Regions from separate parts of the Nocardia sp. CA-145437 genome, predicted to be linked through region 2. Evidence: riboswitches for the same ligand, from Rfam matches in the RefSeq annotation. Region 2 holds a riboswitch; each other region holds the start of a gene.
What was found. A riboswitch is a leader RNA that binds a small molecule or an ion and turns the genes downstream of it on or off. The one in region 2 is predicted to bind S-adenosylmethionine.

Region 1 (5,188 bases), 960 kb from region 2:
CGGCGGCGATCTCCCACGGCTCGCCGAGGCGGTGCAGCGGGGTGGCGTCCTCCATCTGCTGCTTGATCTCCGGCTGCTGCGCAACGACTTCCAGCGCCGAGGTGAGCACCGAGCCGACCGCGATGGCGTTCACCCGGATGCGCGGGGACAGGTCGGCGGCGGCCAGCTTGGTCCAGTGCGCGAGCGCGGCCTTGGCGGTGCCGTAGGCCAGGAAGCCGCGGCCCGCGCTGATGCCCATACGCGAGGAGATGTTCACGACCGAGCCGCCGCCGCTCTTCAGCATGTAGGGGACCGCGGCCTGGGTGAGGGCGTGCGCGGTCGACACGTTGAACCGGAACGCCTCCTCCAGGAACTCGGGGGTGCTGGTGAGGAAGGTGTTGGGCATGGTGCCGCCGACATTGTTGACCACGATGTCGATGCCGCCCAGCTCGGCGGCGGCGGTCTCGGCCAGCGCGGTGACGGCCGAGAGGTCCGACAGGTCCGCGGGGACGGTGACGCAACGGCGGCCCAGCGCGCGGATCTGGCCGGCGACCTCGTCGAGCTGGGCGGCGGTGCGGGCCGAGATGGCCACGTCCGCACCGGCTTCGGCGAGTGCGAGGGCGGTGGCGGCGCCGATGCCGCGGCCCGCGCCGGTCACGACGGCGACGCGGCCGTCCAGTCGGAAGGTGTCCAGGATCATCGCTCAATCAGTCCTTCGAGGGTGGCGACAGTCACTCGACACTTTTAAGCATTAGTTCTTAACCGTCAAGGAGAAGTTCTTTATCCCCAGGTGAACGGCTACAGTGCAGACTGTGGACAAGGAGGGTGGCGGTACTCGAATGGCAGTCACGGGGGCGCGCGAGCGCATCATCCTGGCGGCGGAACAGCTGATCGCCGAGCGCGGGCCGGCGGTGCCGCTGCGCGATATCGCCGCGGTCGCCGAACAGCGCAACAATTCCGCGGTCCAGTACCACTTCGGGTCCCGCGACGGGCTCATCGAGGCGGTGGTCGAACACCGGCTCGCCACCCTGGAGATCCGGCGCCTCGAATTGCTGGCCGAGCAGGCCGGGACCGGCGTGACCAGCGTCCACGACCTGCTCGAAGCACTGGTCATCCCCATGCTCGAACTGGGGGACCGGCACGGGATCCACCATTACGCCCGCTTCCTGGAACAGATCCACACCCATCGAGCCGTCACCGACGCCGCGAATCTGGCCTCCGCCCAGCGCACCTCGGTGCGCGTGATCATGCAGCAGCTCGATCGGGAACTCGCCGACCTGCCGAAACGGTTGCGGCTGCGGCGGTTGCGCGCGTTGCCGACCGTACTGTTCGCGCTACTGGCCGATCACGAACGCGCGGTCGAGGCGGGCAAGGTCGCCGCGGGGGATGTGGATGCCTGGGGAGAAATCGTGGACATGCTCGCGGGCGTGCTCACCGCCCCGGTCGTGGAACGCGCCCCGATCCGCTGAGGCCGCAACACAATCGGGTGTGAACCAGTGCCACCGGGTGCGAAGTTCGGCGCGACCTGGCAGGTGGGCGGTGGCCCGGCTACCGTTGATTCTCGTGGACACCACGGCAGCAGTACCGACGGCGGGAGCCGAACCAGGGCCTACGCGCCCGCGACGGCTCGGCGTCGGACTCCCGCTGCTGAGCGGCGCGGCCGTCGCCGGCGGCCTGGCGCTGCTGCACTTCCGGGACCCGCACGTGCAGGGGGCCTACGGGTTCTGCCCGTTCTACGAACTGACCGGGTACTGGTGTCCCGGGTGCGGCGGCCTGCGCGGCCTGCACAATCTGACCGATGGCCGGTTCCTCGACGCCATCCACAGCAATGTGCTGCTGCTGCCGCTGACGCTCGGCTTCCTCGCCTGGTGGGGCACCTGGCTGGTGCGCGCCTGGCGGGGCCGGGCGACGCCGCCGCGACTACCGCGGATCCTGCCCAGGTCGGCGCTGTGGATCGCGGTGGCCTTCCTCGTCGTGTTCACGGTCGTCCGGAACACGCCATGGGGTACCTGGATCGCGCCCGTCTGAGGCGGAGGATGCTCTTGATATGAGCGAATCGCTGAAGGAACGGGTGCGGAACAAGCTGATCCGCCAGCTCGACGAGGACGGACCGCCCGATCCGGAGCGGCAGGACACCCGGCAGGTATCGGTCCAGAACGATCTGGACCGGCTCGAAGCCGTCAGCGAGGACGACCCGTTCGTCGAGGAGCTCGCGGCTCGCTACATGGTGCCCTGACCCGCTCCCGCGATTCAGAATCCGCAGGGCGCTCCGCCGTCCGCCGAACCGCTGAAGGGCCGGGTTTCCGGGACCGGGTTCCAGTGGCCGTCGGTGCGGGCGTAATCCCAGCTCGGACCATGCTCGACCAGGGTGGCGATCGCGTCGATGAGGCGGTCCACGTCGGCGGCGGTGGTGCCGAGTCCGATGCTGGCGCGCAGCGCGGCGTCCACCCCGAGCCGCGACAGCAGCGGGTGCGCGCAGAACCGTCCGTCGCGCACCCCGATCCCGTGCTCGGCGGAGAGATACGCGGCCACCTGGCCGGGCTCGAATCCGTCGACCGTGAAGGCGACGATGCCGACGGCGTCGGTGCTGTCGCGCCACACCCGCAGGAAGTTCACGCCCGGAACGGTTTTCAGCCCGTAGCGCAGCCGGTGGGTGAGGTACTGCTCGTGCTCGACGACGGTGGTCTCGTCCAGCTCGGCGAGCGCGTCGCAGGCGGCGGCCAGGGCGGCCACCCCGAGCACGTTCGGGGAACCGGCCTCGTGGCGCTGCGGCGCGGGCGCCCACTCCACGCGGTCGGCGGCGACCGAACGCACCGCGCCGCCGCCAGCCAGGTATGGCTCCGCGGCGTCGAGCCAGTCCCGGCGGCCGACCAGGACGCCCGCGCCGAACGGCGCGTACGCCTTGTGCCCGGAGAAGGCCAGGTAGTCGATGCCGGTGGTGCGCAGGTCGATCCGTCGGTGCGGGGCCAGCTGGGCGGCGTCGACCAGGATTCGGGTGCCGCACTGGTGCGCGATCCAGGCCAGCCGTTCCAGCGGCAGCAGTTCGCCGGTCACATTGGAGGCGCCGGTAACCGCCAGCAGCGCAGCGGGTTTCGAGCACAGTTCCGCGACCAGCCGCTGAATGGTCTCCTCGATGGTGTCGGCGACCGGCACCACGCGGCGGCCGTGCCGGGTCCAGGGCAGGAAGTTGGCGTGGTGTTCGACATCCAGCACCACGGTGTCACCGGGCACGCACGCGGCCAGCAGATTCAGCGAGTCGGTGGTGTTGCGGGTGAACACCACGACCTGGTCGTCGGCGGCGTTGAGGAAGCGGGCGACCGAGCCGCGGGCCGACTCGTAGCAGTCGGTGGAGACGCGGGAGGCGTACCCGGCGCCGCGGTGCACGCTGGCGTAGAACGGCAGCAGATCGGCGACCCGGTCGGTGACCTGCCGCAACGCGGGGGCGCTGGCGGCGTAGTCGAAGTTGGCGTAGCCGGTGGTCCCGCCCTGGACCAGCGGAACCCGGAGGTCACAGCCGGACACGGTGGCGAGGGGAGCACAGGTCTGGTCGGCGAAAGCGGTCATCACAAATCCCATCGGATTCAGGGGACCACGCGATCGGAAGACAGGAATCGATCGTGAGTCCGCGCTTGCCGTGCCCGGTCGGGCGACGGCCCGGTCGTCACCCGGAGCACCCCGCCGCGGTGGAGGGTTGCCGACCAGCTAGCCGGGGCTTAGCGCTGGTACTCATGACCTGATTGCAGAGACTGGCAGACGCTTCGCGGGCTTGTCAACCCCCGGCGGCGGTGGTGACGCGGTGTGACCAACGGCACCGGCAGGGCGGAAAAATCATCCGAAAGTTGGAGTGGGTGAGCCGCAAAGTTCGAATCGCGCGATCGTTGCTGGGGCGTAGGGTCGATGAGGAAGTTAGGGTAGCCAAAGTGTGGTGCCCCCGGAGTTGACCACGAGGAGCCCGACCATGTTGGACACGGACACCGCCGCCCCGTTCTCGACGCTCATTCGCACCGCGACCGAGCAGCAGCACAACGAGGCCGAGCACTCCACGTTCATGCGTGACATGCTCACCGGTCAGCTCGGCGTCGACGCCTTCCTTCGCTACACCGGGCAGCTCTGGTTCGTCTACGAGGCTCTCGAAAAGCACTCCACCACACTGGCTTCCGACTCCGTCGCGGGCCCGTTCGTGAAGCCGGAACTGGCGCGCCTGGCCGCGCTCGAGACCGATCTGGCCCACCTCGGCGGCGCGAACTGGCGCGACGAGCTGCAGCCGCTGCCCTCGACCGCTGCCTACGCCGCCCGCATCGAGGAGTGCGCGCAGGAGTGGCCGGCCGGCTACGTCGTCCACCACTACACCCGCTACCTGGGCGATCTCTCCGGCGGCCAGGTCATCCGCGGCACCGCCGAGAAGCTGTGGGACCTGCCCAAGAAGGGCGACGGCGTGCGCTTCTACGTCTTCGACGAGATCACCAATCCGGCCGCGTTCAAGCGCGAGTACCGCGAGGCCCTGGACCAGCTTCCCCTCGAAGGTCCCGAGGTCGATCGCGTGCTCGACGAGGCGCGACTGGCGTTCACGATGAACACCGACCTGTTCCGTGAACTCGGTGCGGAGTACTCCACCTCTCCGCGTATGTAGCGGGCGGCCGAGAGCCGTCGGAGTTGGCAGCCGTGCCAGCGGTTCGGCCTCGGGACAACGGTGGACGCACCCGGTGAGTTACCCGCATCGCACGAGATCAGTTGGTTGCGTCGGGTTACCCGGGGTGTGGCCCGAGCGGCCACTGACATGCTCGTCGGGGGCATGTCAGCGGTGGCGGACTTCATGGTTATCGGGCTTGCGTCCCGGCGCTGTCCTGGGTTGCCATGGAGGGCATGAGTCTTCCGCTGCTGTTGAGTTTCGCGGGGTTGTGCGTGCTGCTGGCGCTCACGCCGGGCCCCGATACCTTTCTGGTGCTGCGATTCTCGATGGCCGGACCGCGACCCGGGATCGCGGCGGCGGTGGGCTCGGCGTTCGGCGGGATCGTCTGGGCGACGGTGGTGGCGGCCGGGGTGGCGGCGCTGCTGGAACAGTCGGCCACCGCGTATCGCACGCTGAAGGTGATCGGCGGAATCTACCTGCTGTACCTGGGGATTCGGGCGCTGGTCGAGCAACGGCGGGCGCGGAACGCGGAGGCCGAGCCCCAGGCCGCGGTGACGCAGGGCATGCCCGCGTCGATGC
Region 2 (5,188 bases):
CTTGCGCGCCAGTGTCATGGCGGTGCTGGAGCCGCTGGTGGAGCTCATCGCCACGGTGCCGGAGGACTATGTCGGCGCGGTGCTCGGTGATCTCGCCGCCCGGCGGGGCCGGGTGACGGGGTCGGTGACCCGCATCGGCACGGTGGTCGTGACGGCCACTGTCCCGCTGGCCGAATTATTCGGCTACGCAACGCGTTTGCGGAGCCGGACGCAGGGCCGGGGCACGTTCACGACGCGCCCGCTGGGTTACGCGCCGGTTCCGTAGCGGTCGGACGCCCGGTGGCGGCGGCACATGGTGTCGCCGTCATCGGGCCCTTCCATCGATCGGAGGTCGACGGAAGGGCTTGATTGTTGTCGCGACTACGTTTACTGTTGTCGCAACAACATATTTTCCCGATTGGAGACGACGATGATGTACTCGTTCACCGAAGAGGCCGTGATCACCGGCGACCTGGACCGCATCTGGGCGGTCGCCACCGATGTCGACCGCTGGTCGGAATGGGACCCGCACGAGGAGAAGTCCCGGATCGACGGTGAGTTCGCGGCCGGGACCACAGGGTGGGTGAAGCCGAAGGGCGCGCCGGCCGGGCCGTTCACTATCGTGGCCGTGGAGCCGGGACATTCGTGGACCAGTGAGGCGGGCATCCCGTTCGGGAAGCTGCGCGGTCACCGCACCTACGTCCCGCTCGGCGACGGCCGCGTGCGGGTGGCCGAGCACGTCGAGGTGCACGGGCCGATGGGCCCGCTGTTCAAGCTCGTCTGGGAGAAGGGCATGCGCGCGGACATGCCGCTGACCTTCGTCGCATTGGAACAGGAGGCACGACGGCGTGGCTGAACCACGGGGACCGCTCATGAGTCCGGGCTTCTGGCTGCACCACGCCGCCCTGGAGTGGCGGGCGACGCTGGAACGCAATCTGCGTCCGCTCGGACTCACGCCGACCCAGTTCAATCTGCTGGCCTCGGCCGGGTGGTTGGGCCGGGCGGGGGAGCTGCCGACCCAGCAGCAGGTGGCCGACATGTCGGGCGCGGATCGGATGATGGCGTCCAAGGTGATTCGCGGCCTGGAGGAGCGTGGCCTGCTGGCGCGGTGCGCCGACCCGGCCGACGCTCGCGCGCTGCGCATCGAACTCACGGCGGAAGGCCGGGAATTGGCGAGCCGGGGCGTGCGGATCGCCGTCGACACCGACGAGCAGCTCTTCGGCATAAACGGCGACCTACTGCGCGAGCAGCTGAAACCGATTGCCGCGCACCGGCTCCCGAACTGACGCCGCCGCTCTCGGATGGCGCCCACCACGGCAGATCTCGGTAGCGGGGCAAAGAACCGCGGAGTGCTGACGCGGTGCTGGAGGACCTCGAGCACGAGTTCGGCGATCCTTCGCCGCGCGCGGAAGCCATCCGCGCGAGCCAGCGATACGGCTGTACTCGGGCGGTCAGCCCTTGACCAGGATGGCCCGGGTGTAGAGCAGCGCGAAGCCTTGGCGCTGGACGTTCTGCTGAGATTTGGAGCCGGGCTGGGTGGTGACCACCGCCATGTCGCAGCCGGCGGCGGCTGCCTCGGCGAGGCGGGCCGACAGCAGCGACGATTGCACGCCGTGCCGCCGATGCGCGGGATGGGTTGCCGCGCCGGTGAGTTGGGCGATGCCGTCGGACATACGCAGGCTGGCGCCGCCCGCCACGCGGCCGTCACGCCGGGCGAGATACCTCTGGACACCCGCCGCGCCGGTCAGGTCGCGCATGGCGTTGGCGATGATCTCGGCGGGGAATTCCTCGTGCGAGGCGACGCCCTGGGTGTCGGGGTGGGCGAAGCCGTCCGCGACCACGGTGAGCCAGATGTCGAATTCGTCTTCGCCGCTGGGCATCACCTCGACGCCCGGCGCGACGTCCGCCGTCCGGGGCGCGCCCAGTTCGCGGCCGAGCACGTTCTCGAACGACACCAGCCGGTACCCGCGGCCGGTGAGCAGTTCTCCGATGCCGGGGTCGCCGAGTTGGGAGACCTCGGCCTGCACGGGCGTCTCGCGGGCCGCGAACAGCCGCTCGATCTCGTCGAGTTCGGCCTCGTCGGGAATCCCCGCGAAGCCGAGTCCGGCGATCTTGTTCAGCGGTGACCCGTCCTCGGCGAAGGACGCGACCCCGCCCGCGAGGGGGATCACGAAGCCGGTGTCCGGTTCGAGCCGGGCCGCGGCGGCCGCGCTGCCCTTGGCGATCAGCTCGGTCTCCACCCGCTCGACGCGGGCGGCCAGCTCGCTCCCGCAGAACAGCGTTCCCTCATCGCTCGGCATGGGGTCGAGCCTAGGTCGCGGATCGGTGGCCGCGCCGCTGATTTTCGCGGTGCCGCCCGCCGCGGTGGGCGGTTGCCGGGGTCACATCGTGGCGGTCGAGGCGCGGGGCGGGGACGGGCGGGCCGTAGGGTCGGAGCGTGGCTGTTGATGATTCGAGCGGTTCCGCCGGTGGTCTGGTGGTCGGGTTCGACCTGGATATGACGCTGATCGATTCGCGGCCGGGGATCGCCGCGGTGTGGGACGCGGTAGCCGCCAGGACCGGGGTGGTTATCGATTCGGAGCTGGTGGTGTCGCGGCTGGGTCCGCCGCTGGCGCACGAGGCGGCGCAATGGTTCCCGGAGCACGAGGTGCCGGGCGTGGTGGCCATGTACCGGGAGATGTATCCGGAGCTGGCGGTGCACGCGTCGGACCATCTGCCGGGCGTGGTGGACGCGCTGGCGGCGGTGCACGAGGCCGGGGGCCGGGTGCTGGTGATCACCGCCAAGAACGGCCCGCACGCGCAGCTGCATCTGGACCATCTGGGGCTGGCGGTCGACGAACTGGTCGGCGGCGCGTGGGCGGAGGAGAAGGGGGAGGTGCTGCTCCAGCGCGGCGCCTCGATCTATGTGGGCGACCATCTCGGTGATGTGCGCGCGGCCAAGGTGGCGGACGCGACCTCGGTGGCGGTGACCACCGGACCGTATGCGGCCGAGGAGTTGTCGGCGGCCGGCGCGGACGTGGTGCTGCGGGACCTGACCGAGTTCCCGGCCTGGCTGACCGCGCATCTGACGTAGGGGTTGGTGGCCGCATCAGCGGGGCGATGCGGCCGCCGGGGTAATTCGCGGGGGCTACAGGGGAATTCCCGGCGGTGGGGCCGGGTGGCGTTTGGCATCAGGGTGATTCGAACGGTGTCGGCCGCCGGTTGTCACGGCTACCTTTCTGGACACGGTCACGAGTATCAGCGTTTTTCGAGCCCCGGCTCGCTGATCGGCAACCCTCGCGTGGGCGGTGGGGTGCCCCGGGTGACGACCAGGTGATGTCCGCCGGGCATCGCAAGCGCCAGACCGCGCCCTTCGCGTCGCGGTCGTGTCCCCATGCCCGGCCGCGTGCCGGTGCGCGAATGTAGAGGTAGCAATGAGCAGGATCTGGTCCCGGTCGCGTGTTCTCCGGGTCGCGGTGGGTGTCGGTGCGGCGGCTCTGGTCGTGGGATCGGCGACGGCCTGCGGCGGCCGCGACGCGCCCGGAAGTGGTTCGGACACAGTGTATTTCGGAGTGTCCGGCCCGAAGACGGGCGGCTCGGCCGAGTACGGCCGGCTCTGGCAGCAGGGGTTCGACCTGGCGCTGGACGAGATCAACGCCGCGGGCGGGATCGACGGCAAGAAGGTCGCGCTGAAGTGGGAGGATTCGCAGTCGGATCCGAAACAGACGGTGCCGATCGCAACCAAGTTCGTCGGCGACCAGTCGATCATCGCCGAGCTGGGCGACTTCTCCTCGCCCGCCTCCATCGCCGCCTCGCCGGTGTACAACCGCGGCAAACTGGTGCAGTACGGATTCACCAACTCCTCGGTGGATTTCACCAAGGGCGGCGACTATTCGTGGAGCCCGTCGATCACCTTGGACGTGTTCCAGGAGCGCAATGCCGAATGGGTGAAGTCCAAGGCCAAGAAGGTATCGGTGGTGTATCTCGAAACCGACTGGGGTAAGCAGGCTTTCAAGTTCTTCGAGCAGTTCGCCAAGGAGAAGGGCATCGAGATCGCCTATTCCTCGCCGATTCTGCCGGACTCGCAGGACTTCCGGCCGGTGCTGATCAAGGGCCGCGACGCCAACCCGGACGCCTTCGTACACCTGGGTTACGGGCCGGACGGCGCACTGGTGGTCAAGCAGCTGCGTGACGTCGGGTTCACCGGACAGTTCTTCGGTGGCCAGAACACGCCGCAGTTCATCGATCTGGCGGGCAGCGCGGCCGAGGGCGACATCGTGAACGGCGTGTTCACCCCGTCGGATCCGAGCCCGAAGATCCAGAGCTTCGTCACCAAGTTCAAGGCCAAGTTCAACACCGACCCGGGCGACTTCAATGTCTACGCCTACGACGCCCTCAACGTGCTGGTGAAGGCCGCCAAGGCCGGCGGGGCGACCCGCGAGGGCGTGCTGAAGGGCCTGCGTGAGGTCAAGGACTTCGACGGCATCGGTCTGGGCACCTTCGCCTTCGATCAGCAGACCCGCCGCCCGAGCGGTGTGAAGCCGATCGAACTGGTGCTGCAGAACGGCAAATTCGTGCCGGTCGGAAGCAAGAAGTAGATGTTCGACACGCTCATCGCGGGCTTGGTCCACGGCAATGCGTACGCCCTCATCGCCGTGGGCATCACCCTGATCTTCGGGGTCAGCAATGTCATCAACTTCGCGCACGGCGCGATCTTCGCGTTCGGTTCGGTGCTGGGCTGGTGGCTGATCGCCCAGCACGGGGTGCCGTGGTGGGCGGCGCTGGTCGTGGTGGTGGCGGTGACGGCGCTGGTCGGCGTCGCCATCGATGTGCTGGCGGTGCGGCCGCTGCGCCGCGCCCCGGCCATCGCCGCGCTGCTGGCGACGGTGGCGGTGGGGCTGATCATCGAGAACGTGGTCGCCCTGGTGTTCGGTCCGGACACCCGGCCGTTCCCGCAGGTGCTGTCCACCAATAATTTTCAGGTGGGCGGGGTGCGGTTCGGCACCTCGGACGTGGTCATGTTCGCCAGCACTCTCATCGTGATGGCGGGGCTGTGGGGGTTCCTACGGTTCAGCCGCCACGGCCTGGCCATTCGCGCCACCGCGCAGGATCCGGACGCCGCCGCGCAGATGGGCATCGGGGTCGGCCGGGTGCAGTCGCTGGCCTTCGCCATCGCCTCCGGGCTGGGTGGCCTGGCGGGCATCTTCGTCGGCCTCTACAACTCGAACAT
Region 3 (5,188 bases), 1.7 Mb from region 2:
CAGCAGCAGACCGCCGAAGATCAGGGTGTACGCGGTGAAGATCCACTGCTTGTCACCGTCGCTGATGTGCAGATCCTGCTGCGCGAACGGCATGGCGATGGTGACGATCGTGGCGTCCAGGACCACCATCAGCTGCGCCATGGCGATCACGCCCAGCGCCCACCAACGCCTGGAATCTTGTGCGGGACTTGCTTTTTCGTCTGTACCGAGAGCGTCCGTCGCTACGGTCATGAGCCTCTCCTCTGGATTCGAAGGCAGCTTCACCATAGTGACCCCAACCGACAATTGGCGTCAAGGGAAAAATGTCGCAGCGCGACAGTTGTCATACTGGGACAGGAAAACACATCAAGGACCTACGATGGAGGGATGTCGGAGTTGTCAAGTCACATCGGTGTGATCTCGCGTCACCGCCCCGGCCTGCGTGAGCGCAAGAAGCAGCAGACCCGGACCCGGATCATCGACGTCGCCCTGCGGTTGTGCGACGAACAGGGCTTCGACGCCACCACCGTCGAGCAGATCGCCGACGCCGCCGACGTCTCCCCGCGCACCGTGAACCGGTACTTCGAGAGCAAGGAGGCGATCGTCATCGCCCCCATCGAAGGCTGGGGACAGGCCCTCGCCGATCAGCTGCGCGCCCAGCCCGTCACCGGCGACGAGATGGAGGCGCTGCTCGGCGCGTTCCTGGCGGTCGTGGACCAGATCATCGACTCCGACACGCCCGTGCCCTTCCGCTGGTTCCAGCAGATGCAGCGCATCACCCGCGACAGCGTCGCCGTCCGCGCGCTCAGCATGGAATCGGCCGACACCAAGACCCGGGCCGTGTCCGAGGTGCTCGCCGAACGCCTGCGCCTGCCCGAGGACCACCTCACCGTGCGGCTCATCGCCACCACCTGGCACGGCATCGTGCGGGTCGGCATGGAATGCGAGTTCGACGACAGCGACGAGCTCCCGGACTGCACCACCGTCACCACCGCCCGCATGCTCGCCGACAGCGTCCAGGCGGCATTCGGCGAATTCCGGCGGGCCTGTTGCGGTGCGACAACGGTATTTCCCCCCGTAAACGGGGGAAATACCACCGAAAATGCGACAAACCCCACTGCGTAGATCGGGCCGGACGGCCGCTAGAATCCCGCATTAGGTCAAGAGCATCAGCGTTAAGGCCCCGGCTTGCTGATCGGCAACCCTCCAGCTGCGGTGGGGTGCTCCGGGTGCAGACCGGGCGTTCGAGGGCCGAACGCAAGCGCAACTAGGAGGTCTACCGAAATGTGTTGTTGTCGAAGCCCATTCGCTTCTCGATAACGTCAAACTTCCGCCATTCGGCGACCTTGTTTTTGGAGCAGAACACATGAGTGACTCGACCGCGCCCGCGGCCGTCCCCGCTGACGGCACCCTGGATCCGGCCAACTGGTCCTTCGAGACCAAGCAGATTCACGCCGGCCAGGCTCCCGATTCCGCCACCGGAGCCCGCGCCCTGCCCATCTACCAGACCACGTCCTACGCGTTCCGCGACACCGACCACGCCGCCGCGCTGTTCGGACTCGCCGAGCCGGGCAATATCTACACCCGCATCATGAACCCCACCCAGGACGCGGTGGAACAGCGCATCGCCGCCCTCGAGGGCGGTGTGGCCGCACTGCTGCTGGCCTCCGGGCAGGCCGCGGAGACCTACGCGATCCTGAATCTCGCCGAGGCCGGGGACCACATCGTGGCCAGCCCGCACCTGTACGGCGGCACCTACAACCTGCTGCACTACTCGCTGCCCAAGCTGGGCATCCAGGTCAGCTTCGTCGAGGACCCGGACGACCTCGAGCAGTGGCGCGCGGCGGTGCGCCCCAACACCAAGGCGTTCTACGGCGAGACCGTCGCCAACCCGAGCAGCTCGGTCCTCGACATTCCGGGCATCGCCGAGGTCGCGCACGCCGCCGGGGTGCCGCTCATCGTGGACAACACCGTCGCCACCCCGTACCTGATCCAGCCGCTGCGGCTGGGCGCGGACATCGTGGTGCACTCGGCCACCAAGTACCTGGGCGGGCACGGTTCCGCGGTCGCGGGCGTGATCGTCGACGGCGGCTCCTTCGACTGGACGGTGAAGAACGAGGCGGGCGAATCCCGCTTCCCCGGCTTCACCACCCCCGACCCGAGCTACCACGGCGCGGTCTTCGCCGACCTCGGCGCTCCGGCCTTCGCGCTCAAGGCCCGCGTGCAGCTGCTGCGCGACCTGGGCGCGGCGGTGTCGCCGTTCAACGCGTTCCTCATCGCGCAGGGCCTCGAGACGCTGAGCCTGCGCATCGAGCGGCATGTGGCCAACGCGCAGGCGGTGGCCGAGTTCCTCGCCGGGCAGCCCGGCGTCGAGAAGGTCTACTACGCCGGACTTCCCGCCTCGCCCTGGTTCGAGCGGGGCAAACAGCTGGCACCGAAGGGCGTGGGCGCCATCGTGTCCTTCGAGCTGGCCGGCGGCGTCGACGCGGGCAAGAAGTTCGTGGAGGCGCTGGTGCTCCATAGCCATGTCGCTAACATCGGGGATGTGCGCTCGCTCGTCATCCACCCGGCATCCACCACGCATTCCCAGCTGACCCCCGCCGAGCAGCTGGCTTCCGGTGTCACGCCTGGTCTGGTGCGGTTGGCCGTGGGCATCGAGGGCATCGGCGACATCCTGGCGGATCTGCGCGCCGGACTGACGGCGGCGGCAAGTTGACCGTGAACATCGAATCGCGAACGTCCCGGCACGCGGCGGAGCTGTTGCTGCCGCCGCCCGACGGGACGCTCGGGAGCATCGCCATCGGCGACGTGGAACTCGAGGGCGGGGCCGTGATCCCCGACGCCACGCTGGCCGTCCAGCGGTGGGGCGAACTATCGGCGAACGCGGACAACGTGGTGCTCGTGGAGCACGCGCTGACCGGCGACTCGCACGTGGTCGGCCCCGCCGACGTGCACCACAACCAGGCCGGCTGGTGGGACGGCATCGTCGGCCCCGGCGCGCCCGTGGACACCCGCGAATGGTGCGTCATCGCCACCAACGTGCTCGGCGGCTGCAAGGGCAGCACCGGCCCGTCCTCGCTGGCCCCGGACGGGAAGCCGTGGGGCACACGGTTCCCCGCGCTGTCCATCCGCGACCAGGTGACCGCCGAGGCCAAGCTGTTCGACCTGCTCGGCATCGACCGCCTGGCCGCCGTGATCGGCGGCTCCATGGGCGGGATGCGGGTGCTGGAGTGGATGATCGGCCGGCCCGAACGGGTCGGCGCGGCCCTGGTGCTGGCGGTCGGCGCGCGCGCCACCGCCGACCAGATCGGCACCCAGACCACCCAGATCGCCGCCATCAAGGCCGATCCGGACTGGCAGGGCGGCGACTACCACGGCACCGGGCGCGCGCCCATGACCGGCATGGGCATCGCCCGCCGCATCGCGCACCTGACCTACCGCACCGAGGGCGAGCTCGACCATCGTTTCGAGAACCACGGCCAGGGCGACGAGGATCCGCGCGCGGGCGGCCGCTACGCGGTGCAGAGCTACCTGGAGTACCAGGCGGACAAGCTGATCGCGCGTTTCGATCCGGCCACCTACGTGCTGCTCACCGAGGCCATGAACCGCTACGACGTGGGTCGCGGCCGCGGCGGCGTCGCGGCGGCGCTGGCCTCGACGCCGGTGCCGTGCGTGATCGGCGGGGTGGACTCGGACCGGCTCTACCCGCTGCGCACCCAGCAGGAGCTGGCCGATCTGCTGCCCGGTTCCAAGGGGCTCGAGGTCATCCACTCCAAGGACGGGCACGACGGGTTCCTGACCGAGACCGAGGCGGTCGGCAAACTCATGCTGGAGACCATGGAACTGGCCCGCGCCCAGCGCGTGTCGGGTCACTGAACCAGCGCTGCCCGAACGGCGGCGCCACCGCTGCCACTGTGCCGGTGTCGCCGCTGCCCGAATGCCGTATGTCCGCTGCCCGGCCGCTGCCACAGCCGACGGCGCGTTACGCGACGTATCGTGCCTGTTTCCAGTGAATTGTCCTGAAGCGCTTTCGGTTTCGCGCGCATGACGCCTCCGTAACCGGTGTTCCGGAATACGTGTGCAGCGGGCATATCAGCCGTAATGTATTCGCCATGACCGCCGCATTCGATGACATGGATCTCCGCGATCTCGTCGATCTGCTCTCCGAGGACGAGCAGCGTGAACTCCGCCCGGCCATACTCCGTGTCCTGCACAGACTCCCGGACCAGGAAGTGCTGCGGCGCGAACTCGGCCGCCGCATAACCTCGGTCTAGCTATCCCCCAGCGCCGCCGGTTCACCCCGGCGGCAGAACAACTCGCTCATCTTTCCAGCGCCGCGACTCCGGTCGCGGCCCCGGCCCCGCGACCCGCGAGGCCCCACGGCTCCGGCTACGTGACGCCGAGACTGCTGATGGTCGCCGCCAGCACGATGATCGCGACACCCAGCACCGTCAGCCAGACGACATCGAAACCCTTGCTGCGCACCGCGAGCAGACCCACCCGATCAGTGGGCAGTGCCAGCCGCAGCGCCGCGGCGAGCAGCGTCGCGCCGCCGAAGAAGAACGTTCCGCGCCGCCAGCGATCCCAGGCCAGGAAGACCACGGCCACCACCAGCACCGCGCCCACCAGCAGCATGGGCAGATTCTCGCGGGCGAACTCCCCCGCACGACTGCTGCGACTCTGGGGTGCGGCATGGGCTGGACTCACCGCACGAGCTTAACCGCCGCTCTGCAATGCTGGATCCCGTGTTCCATCTCGTGTTCTTCGAACCCCGCATCCCGCCCAATACCGGCAACGCCATTCGACTGGCCGCCGGCACCGGCTGCGCACTGCACCTGATCGAACCGCTCGGCTTCGACCTATCCGAGCCGAAGCTACGCCGGGCCGGGTTGGACTACCACGACCTGGCCATCGTCACCGTGCACGAGAGTCTCGCCGCCGCCTGGGAGGTCATCGCCCCCGAACGGGTCTTCGCCTTCACCGCCGCCGCGACCACCCGCAACACCGAGATCACCTACCGCGACGGCGATGTCCTGCTCTTCGGCCCCGAACCCACCGGCCTCCCCGAGGAGGTGCTCGCCGATCCGCGCGTCACCGACCAGCTCCGCATCCCCATGCTGCCCGGCCGCCGTTCCATGAACCTCTCCAACGCCGCCGCGGTCGCGGTGTACGAGGCCTGGCGGCAGATGGGATTCCCGGGCGCGGTCTG
Region 4 (5,188 bases), 3.2 Mb from region 2:
TTGACCGCCCAGCTCTTGCGGGCGAGAGCGTCGGGGATGCCGAAGAACTGATCGGTGCCGTCGGCGGCGGTCCGCGCGGCGTCGCGCAGCGCGCCCAGGATCAGATCGCGGGTCGCGGCCGGGGCCGTGGTGGTGATGTAGCGGAAGATCGCCACGACATCGCGTGGGGTGGTGAGGGTTTCGCCCCACTGCGCGGTGTCCTCGGGCGCGGTGGTGGCGGTCAGCCCGATCGCCGCGACCATCCGATCGATGATCGCGTTGTTGCCGCCGGCCTCCCAGAGCTGATCGGCGATGTCGTCGTCACTGGCCGAGAGCATCTGGGTCACCTTCGTCGCGGTGTCCGGATCCGATTGCGCGCCTTGGCTTCCCAAGGTATCGAGCGCGATCAGGAGCTTGACCACCGACGCGGTGTAGAACTGCTGGTCGGCATTGAGACTGGCGATGGCCGTCCCGGTGGTGGTGTCCACCACGTCGATCCCGACCGTGGTGCCCGGCGAGGCCGCCTGGATGGCGGTCTGCATCTGCTGGGCGATGGCGGTCACCGAGATGGGATGCGGCGCGGCCACCGCCGCGGTGGCCTCCGGCGCCCGACCCGGACCGGCCTGGTCGTGCGAGGTGGCGAAGGCGGCGGGCGCGCCCAGCGCCGACAAGGCGACCACGGCGACGAGGCCTCCGGTCGCGATCCACGACCACCGTGCGCGCGGGGTGCGGGCCTGAATCGAGCTCATGCTCCATTACATCGACACGAAGCTCGAGACATTTCCAGCGGAAACCTGTCAATTTCCTGTTAAGCACGCGTCGATCTGATCTCGGTTCGGCGACGGCACTGACCGGCTATTTTGTGGCGAACTAAGATAATCGCTGGGTTGGGAACCATTCCGGTGGAGACAACCATGAGCGCATACCGTGAGATCTTCCGAAATGTCCTCATAAGAAGTCTCGCCCCGGTCGGATTCGGGGTGCTGGCGCTGATTGTCCCGGTGTTCGCACACGCCGACGCGGACTATGGAAGCGGCTGTGCTCTGAACTCCGACAACACATCAGCAACTGTGGACTCGCTCCGGTTCGCATGTGCGCCCGAGCAGCTGGACGCGATCTATCGGGACGCCCCGCGCGGCGACGTCCCGGTCGGCGCGAAGGACGGCTGGGTCGCCGCACCCCTCCAGAGGCAGTCCTGGACACCGCTGGTCTGGATCGGCAAGGACTTCTACACCGGTCCCACCGGCGGATACGTGCAGAACCGCCTGACCCCCGCAGGTCTGGAAGCCTGGCCCGCCACGGTCTATGCCGGGCCGTCCGTCGTCGACGGCGGGCCCGCCTGGATCCTCGACTACGCCCCGTCTCCGACCCCGAACGTGTACGACGAGATCCGCCAGGTCACCCCCGGCGTGTGGCTCGGCTACACGTGGTTCCGCCTGGGCGGCAACTTCGTACCGCAGTTGAGTTTCGTCCTGGCCTGAGCCGCCGGCGGCTTCGGATCAGCGCGCACGTAACCGTCGTGCCCGGTGGTCTCGGATTGATAGACGTGGACTCCGTTGTCCACGAAAGGAATTCGATGACCACCTCGCTGCTTCTTCCTGCCCGCGTCCGGGTCGTGCGGTCATGAGCGCGCCCGCGGAAACCGAGGTGTGGGCGCCGGTCGGGCGCACCGTGGGGGCGGTGTGCGCGGTCGGGATCCTCGTGGTCGGGCAGTTGTACGTGGTGCTGCCGGTGCTGAATCGGCTGGCGGCGGACTGGGATACGTCCACATCCGCGGCCACCTGGATGACCACGGCCTTCGGGCTGGCCTACGGGGCGGGCTTCCTGGTGACCGGACCGCTGTCGGACCGGTGGGGGTGGCGGCCGGTCATCGTCGGCGGGCTGACGGCCACCGTGGTCAGCACCCTGCTGGTGGCGGCCGCGCCGGGGCTGGTGACCGGGCTGTCGGCGCGAATCCTGCAGGGGCTCACGGCGTCGTTCTTCGCCCCCGCGGCGTTCGCCTATCTGTCGGAGCGGATCGCGCCGGAGCGCAGGATCTTCGCGCTCACCTGCCTGACGAGTTCGTTCCTCGGGGCGGGGGTGGTCGCGCAGGTGCTGGCGCAGCTCATCGGGAACGCGCTGGGCTGGCACGCGATCTTCGTGGCCGGGGCGATCGCGTTCGCGGTTTCGGCCGTGGTGCTGCGGGTGGTGCTGCAACCGCCGATCCGGTCGGCGGATCCCCTGACGGCCGACGGTGATGCGGGAACCGCTGTGGCGCCGTCGCGGTCGGTGTTCGCGCCGTTCGTGGATCTGCTCCGGCAATCCCGCCTCGCCCTGCTGTATCTGAGCTGCCTGGCGATCCTGGGCTCCTTCGTGGGCGTCTACACCGGCATCCAGCTCGCCCCGCCCGAGGGTGTGGGCTCCGGCAACGGCGCGCTGCTCGCCCTGCGGGCCAGCGCGATTCCCGCCATGGTGGCGATTCCGCTGCTCGCCGGGCGGCTCGGCGGCATCGCCCCGGCCACCCGGCTGGTCGCCGCGCTGGGGACCGCCGCGCTCGCCGTGGCCGTGACCGCGGTGCCGCTCGGCGGGCTCTGGGTGGCGGTGTGGTTGTTCGTGTTCGTCGCCGCCATCGCGGTGGCCGCCCCCGCCGCCGTCCAGACGATCACGGTCCGCGCGGGTGCGGCCCGCGGCGCGGCCACCGCGCTGTACACCTTCGCCCTGTTCGTCGGCGCGAGCGCGGGCCCGCAACTGGCCAATCTCGTGGCCCGGCACGGCTATTCGGCGGTGGCCCTGGCGGTCGCGGCGCTCTCGGCTTCAGGCGCCGTTCTGGCCGCCGCGGCCGGGTTTCGATCGGCGTGGTTGAAATGATTCTCGAAAGTATCTGCCCCCCATACTGTTTCGCTCACGGTCATGAGTTCCAGCGCGAAGCCCCGGCTCGCTGGGCGGCAACCCTCCGGGCGGTGGGGTGCTCCGGGTGACGACCGGATGGCGGCGAGCGTCGCCATAAGCGTCTTGTTCTCGGAGGGAAAATGTCTGTAGCTCAGCTCGATTCAGCGTCCGCGACCGTGGCGGAGGTGGCCGTCGGCGAGGTGCTGCTGGTGGCCGATCGGTTCCGCGGGATCGCCGCGGATGATCGCGCCTTCACCGTGTCCGGTCTGGTGGCCGCGCTGCGCGCGGGTCGCTGGCGGACGGCGGAGGTGCCGCTGACCGTGCGGCTCGGGCAGGGGGTCACCCGCCACGATCTCGACTACGTCGAGCACGTGGCGATCGTGCACGCCCCGGCGGGTTTGCGGGTGGCCGGGGCGGTCGCCGAACCGGCCCCGCGCCACCAGGTGCACAAGTATCAGCACTCGAATGTGCTGCTGGCCGAGCTGGTCCGGGAATCGGAGACCGCGTTCCGGGCGGATCTGCGGATCCACGGCGACAACGAACTACTGCTCGACCATCAGACCGGCGAGCACGTGCAGGGGATCGTGATCGTGGAGGCCGTGCGCCAGCTGTTCCTCGGCGCGTTCGAACTGGAGTACGGCCGCCGCTGGCCCGAACAGCACTTCTACATCGTCTGGAACAGCATCGAATTGGAGTTCAAGTCCTTCCTGTTCCCGCTGCCGGCCACCCTGCACGCCACGCTGACCCCGGTGTCCATCGACGATCCGGGGAAGCTGGAATTCAGCATCGAGGTGGAGGTGCGCCAGCTCGGCCGCGCCGTCGCCACCACCCGCATCGGCTACGCCGCACTGCCCAGCGAGCGCATCTCGCAGATCGAACGGCACAAGGCGGCCAAGGCGATCGCGGCCTACCTCGACGAGGTGGCATGAGCGCGGGCGCGGCGTTCTTCGACGTCGACGAAACCCTGATCACCGTCAAGAGCATGTTCGCGTTCCTGCGGTTCTGGCTGGCCGAGAACGGCGACGACGGCGGCGAATACGCGCGCCTGACCGGGGAGATCCAGCAACGGGCCGCCGCGGGCACACCGCGGGAGGAGGTGAATCGGCACTACTACCGGGCCTATCGCGGAGTCGAGGCCGCGGCGCTGGACGCGGCCGGGCGGCGCTGGTTCGCGGAATTCGCCGCGAGCGACACCGTCTACTACACCGATGCGGTGGAAAGGCTGCGCGCACACCGCGATTCCGGGCACGCCACGGTGCTGCTGTCGGGCTCGTTCGGCGCGGCCGTCGCACCGGTGGCGACGGCGGTCGGGGCCGACCACGTCATCACCACCGTGCCCGTCGCCGACGAGCACGGCGTGCTCACCGGCGAGGTGTGGCGGCCCATGATCGGCGAGGCCAAGGCCGCGGCCGTCACCGAGTTCCTGCGCGAACACGCGATCGCGCGGGAGAACAGTTACGGCTACGGCGATCACGCCAGCGACCTGCCGTTCCTGCGGGCCGTCGCGCACCCCGGCTATCGCGGTGACGACGCGGTGCTCGCCGTCCACGGCACCGGCTGGATCCACCTGTCCGACCGGGTCGGCGCGTCCGTCGACGACCCCGGCCGCCTTCTCTCCGACCAGGAGGTGCTCTCCGTATGGTGACCAAGCGTTATGAACTGACCCCGACCACGCAGGGGCCGCTCTACCCGCCGAGCGAAGTGCTCGACGCGGACGGCGATTTCATCGTCGTGGGATACCTGACCGTCCCGGGGCCCGGCGGCACCGTCACCCGACGCTGGGGGCGGGCCATCGTCGCGGCCGGCACCCCCGTGCCCGCTTTCGGTGGGCTGGCGGCCTACACGATCGTGCGGGAACTGCCCGACGAGTTGTCGGCGGAGGACGCGGCGGGGGTCCTGCACACGCTGCCGCTCCCGCTGCCCGCCAACAACTATCCGGTGGTTTTCGCTCCCGATCAGCTCCCCGAGGCCGCGAGCGTGACGCGGCCGAGCTACCCGTTCCACGAGACGCCCATCCCGGATTTCCGGCCCGAGGACGGACGCAGGCTGACCGGCCCGGTGACCCTGGGGGACTGGCTGCGGGCACGCGGCACCCTGGACGTGACCGTGGACCTGGACGATGCGCGGCAGGCGGAGTTCCGGTTCGAGTTCACCGGGCTCATTCCGGATTCGCTGTACACGGTGATGTCCTTGCGGGCCAAGGACTTGGACCCGGACGCGCCCACCCGGCCCGGGCCGCTGGGCGTGCCCAATGTGTTCGTCACCGACGAGCACGGCACGGCGAGCTATCGTGCGGTGCTGCCCAACCCGTTCCCGGATCCGGCGCTGCCGGGCGCGAACC

Region 1: another riboswitch for S-adenosylmethionine. It lies ahead of ACQPYY_RS01930 (aminotransferase class V-fold PLP-dependent enzyme); the one in region 2 lies ahead of ACQPYY_RS31845 (ABC transporter substrate-binding protein).
Region 3: another riboswitch for S-adenosylmethionine. It lies ahead of ACQPYY_RS05000 (bifunctional o-acetylhomoserine/o-acetylserine sulfhydrylase); the one in region 2 lies ahead of ACQPYY_RS31845 (ABC transporter substrate-binding protein).
Region 4: another riboswitch for S-adenosylmethionine. It lies ahead of ACQPYY_RS11990 (AfsA-related hotdog domain-containing protein); the one in region 2 lies ahead of ACQPYY_RS31845 (ABC transporter substrate-binding protein).

What each region holds. Positions count from the first base shown of each region.
Region 1 covers NZ_CP191204.1:418,360-423,547, forward strand. The annotation lists gene ACQPYY_RS01910 (SDR family oxidoreductase) at 1-679, opposite strand, end outside; gene ACQPYY_RS01915 (TetR/AcrR family transcriptional regulator) at 819-1,448, shown strand; gene ACQPYY_RS01920 (DUF2752 domain-containing protein) at 1,543-2,007, shown strand; gene ACQPYY_RS01925 (hypothetical protein) at 2,027-2,215, shown strand; gene ACQPYY_RS01930 (aminotransferase class V-fold PLP-dependent enzyme) at 2,230-3,543, opposite strand; SAM riboswitch class IV at 3,600-3,713, opposite strand; gene ACQPYY_RS01935 (heme oxygenase (biliverdin-producing)) at 3,938-4,609, shown strand; gene ACQPYY_RS01940 (LysE family translocator) at 4,843-5,188, shown strand, end outside.
Region 2 covers NZ_CP191204.1:6,876,355-6,881,542, reverse strand. The annotation lists gene fusA (elongation factor G) at 1-265, shown strand, start outside; gene ACQPYY_RS31865 (SRPBCC family protein) at 410-835, shown strand; gene ACQPYY_RS31860 (MarR family winged helix-turn-helix transcriptional regulator) at 828-1,265, shown strand; gene ACQPYY_RS31855 (GNAT family N-acetyltransferase) at 1,431-2,258, opposite strand; gene ACQPYY_RS31850 (HAD family hydrolase) at 2,417-3,052, shown strand; SAM riboswitch class IV at 3,206-3,323, shown strand; gene ACQPYY_RS31845 (ABC transporter substrate-binding protein) at 3,393-4,556, shown strand; gene ACQPYY_RS31840 (ABC transporter permease) at 4,557-5,188, shown strand, end outside.
Region 3 covers NZ_CP191204.1:1,146,430-1,151,617, reverse strand. The annotation lists gene ACQPYY_RS05010 (MFS transporter) at 1-231, opposite strand, end outside; gene ACQPYY_RS05005 (TetR/AcrR family transcriptional regulator) at 367-1,104, shown strand; SAM riboswitch class IV at 1,138-1,249, shown strand; gene ACQPYY_RS05000 (bifunctional o-acetylhomoserine/o-acetylserine sulfhydrylase) at 1,346-2,695, shown strand; gene metX (homoserine O-acetyltransferase MetX) at 2,692-3,855, shown strand; gene ACQPYY_RS04990 (hypothetical protein) at 4,092-4,253, shown strand; gene ACQPYY_RS04985 (DUF3017 domain-containing protein) at 4,369-4,614, opposite strand; gene ACQPYY_RS04980 (tRNA (cytidine(34)-2'-O)-methyltransferase) at 4,725-5,188, shown strand, end outside.
Region 4 covers NZ_CP191204.1:2,634,598-2,639,785, forward strand. The annotation lists gene ACQPYY_RS11975 (hypothetical protein) at 1-728, opposite strand, end outside; gene ACQPYY_RS11980 (hypothetical protein) at 894-1,460, shown strand; gene ACQPYY_RS11985 (MFS transporter) at 1,603-2,826, shown strand; SAM riboswitch class IV at 2,865-2,974, shown strand; gene ACQPYY_RS11990 (AfsA-related hotdog domain-containing protein) at 2,988-3,776, shown strand; gene ACQPYY_RS11995 (HAD family hydrolase) at 3,773-4,492, shown strand; gene ACQPYY_RS12000 (hypothetical protein) at 4,486-5,188, shown strand, end outside.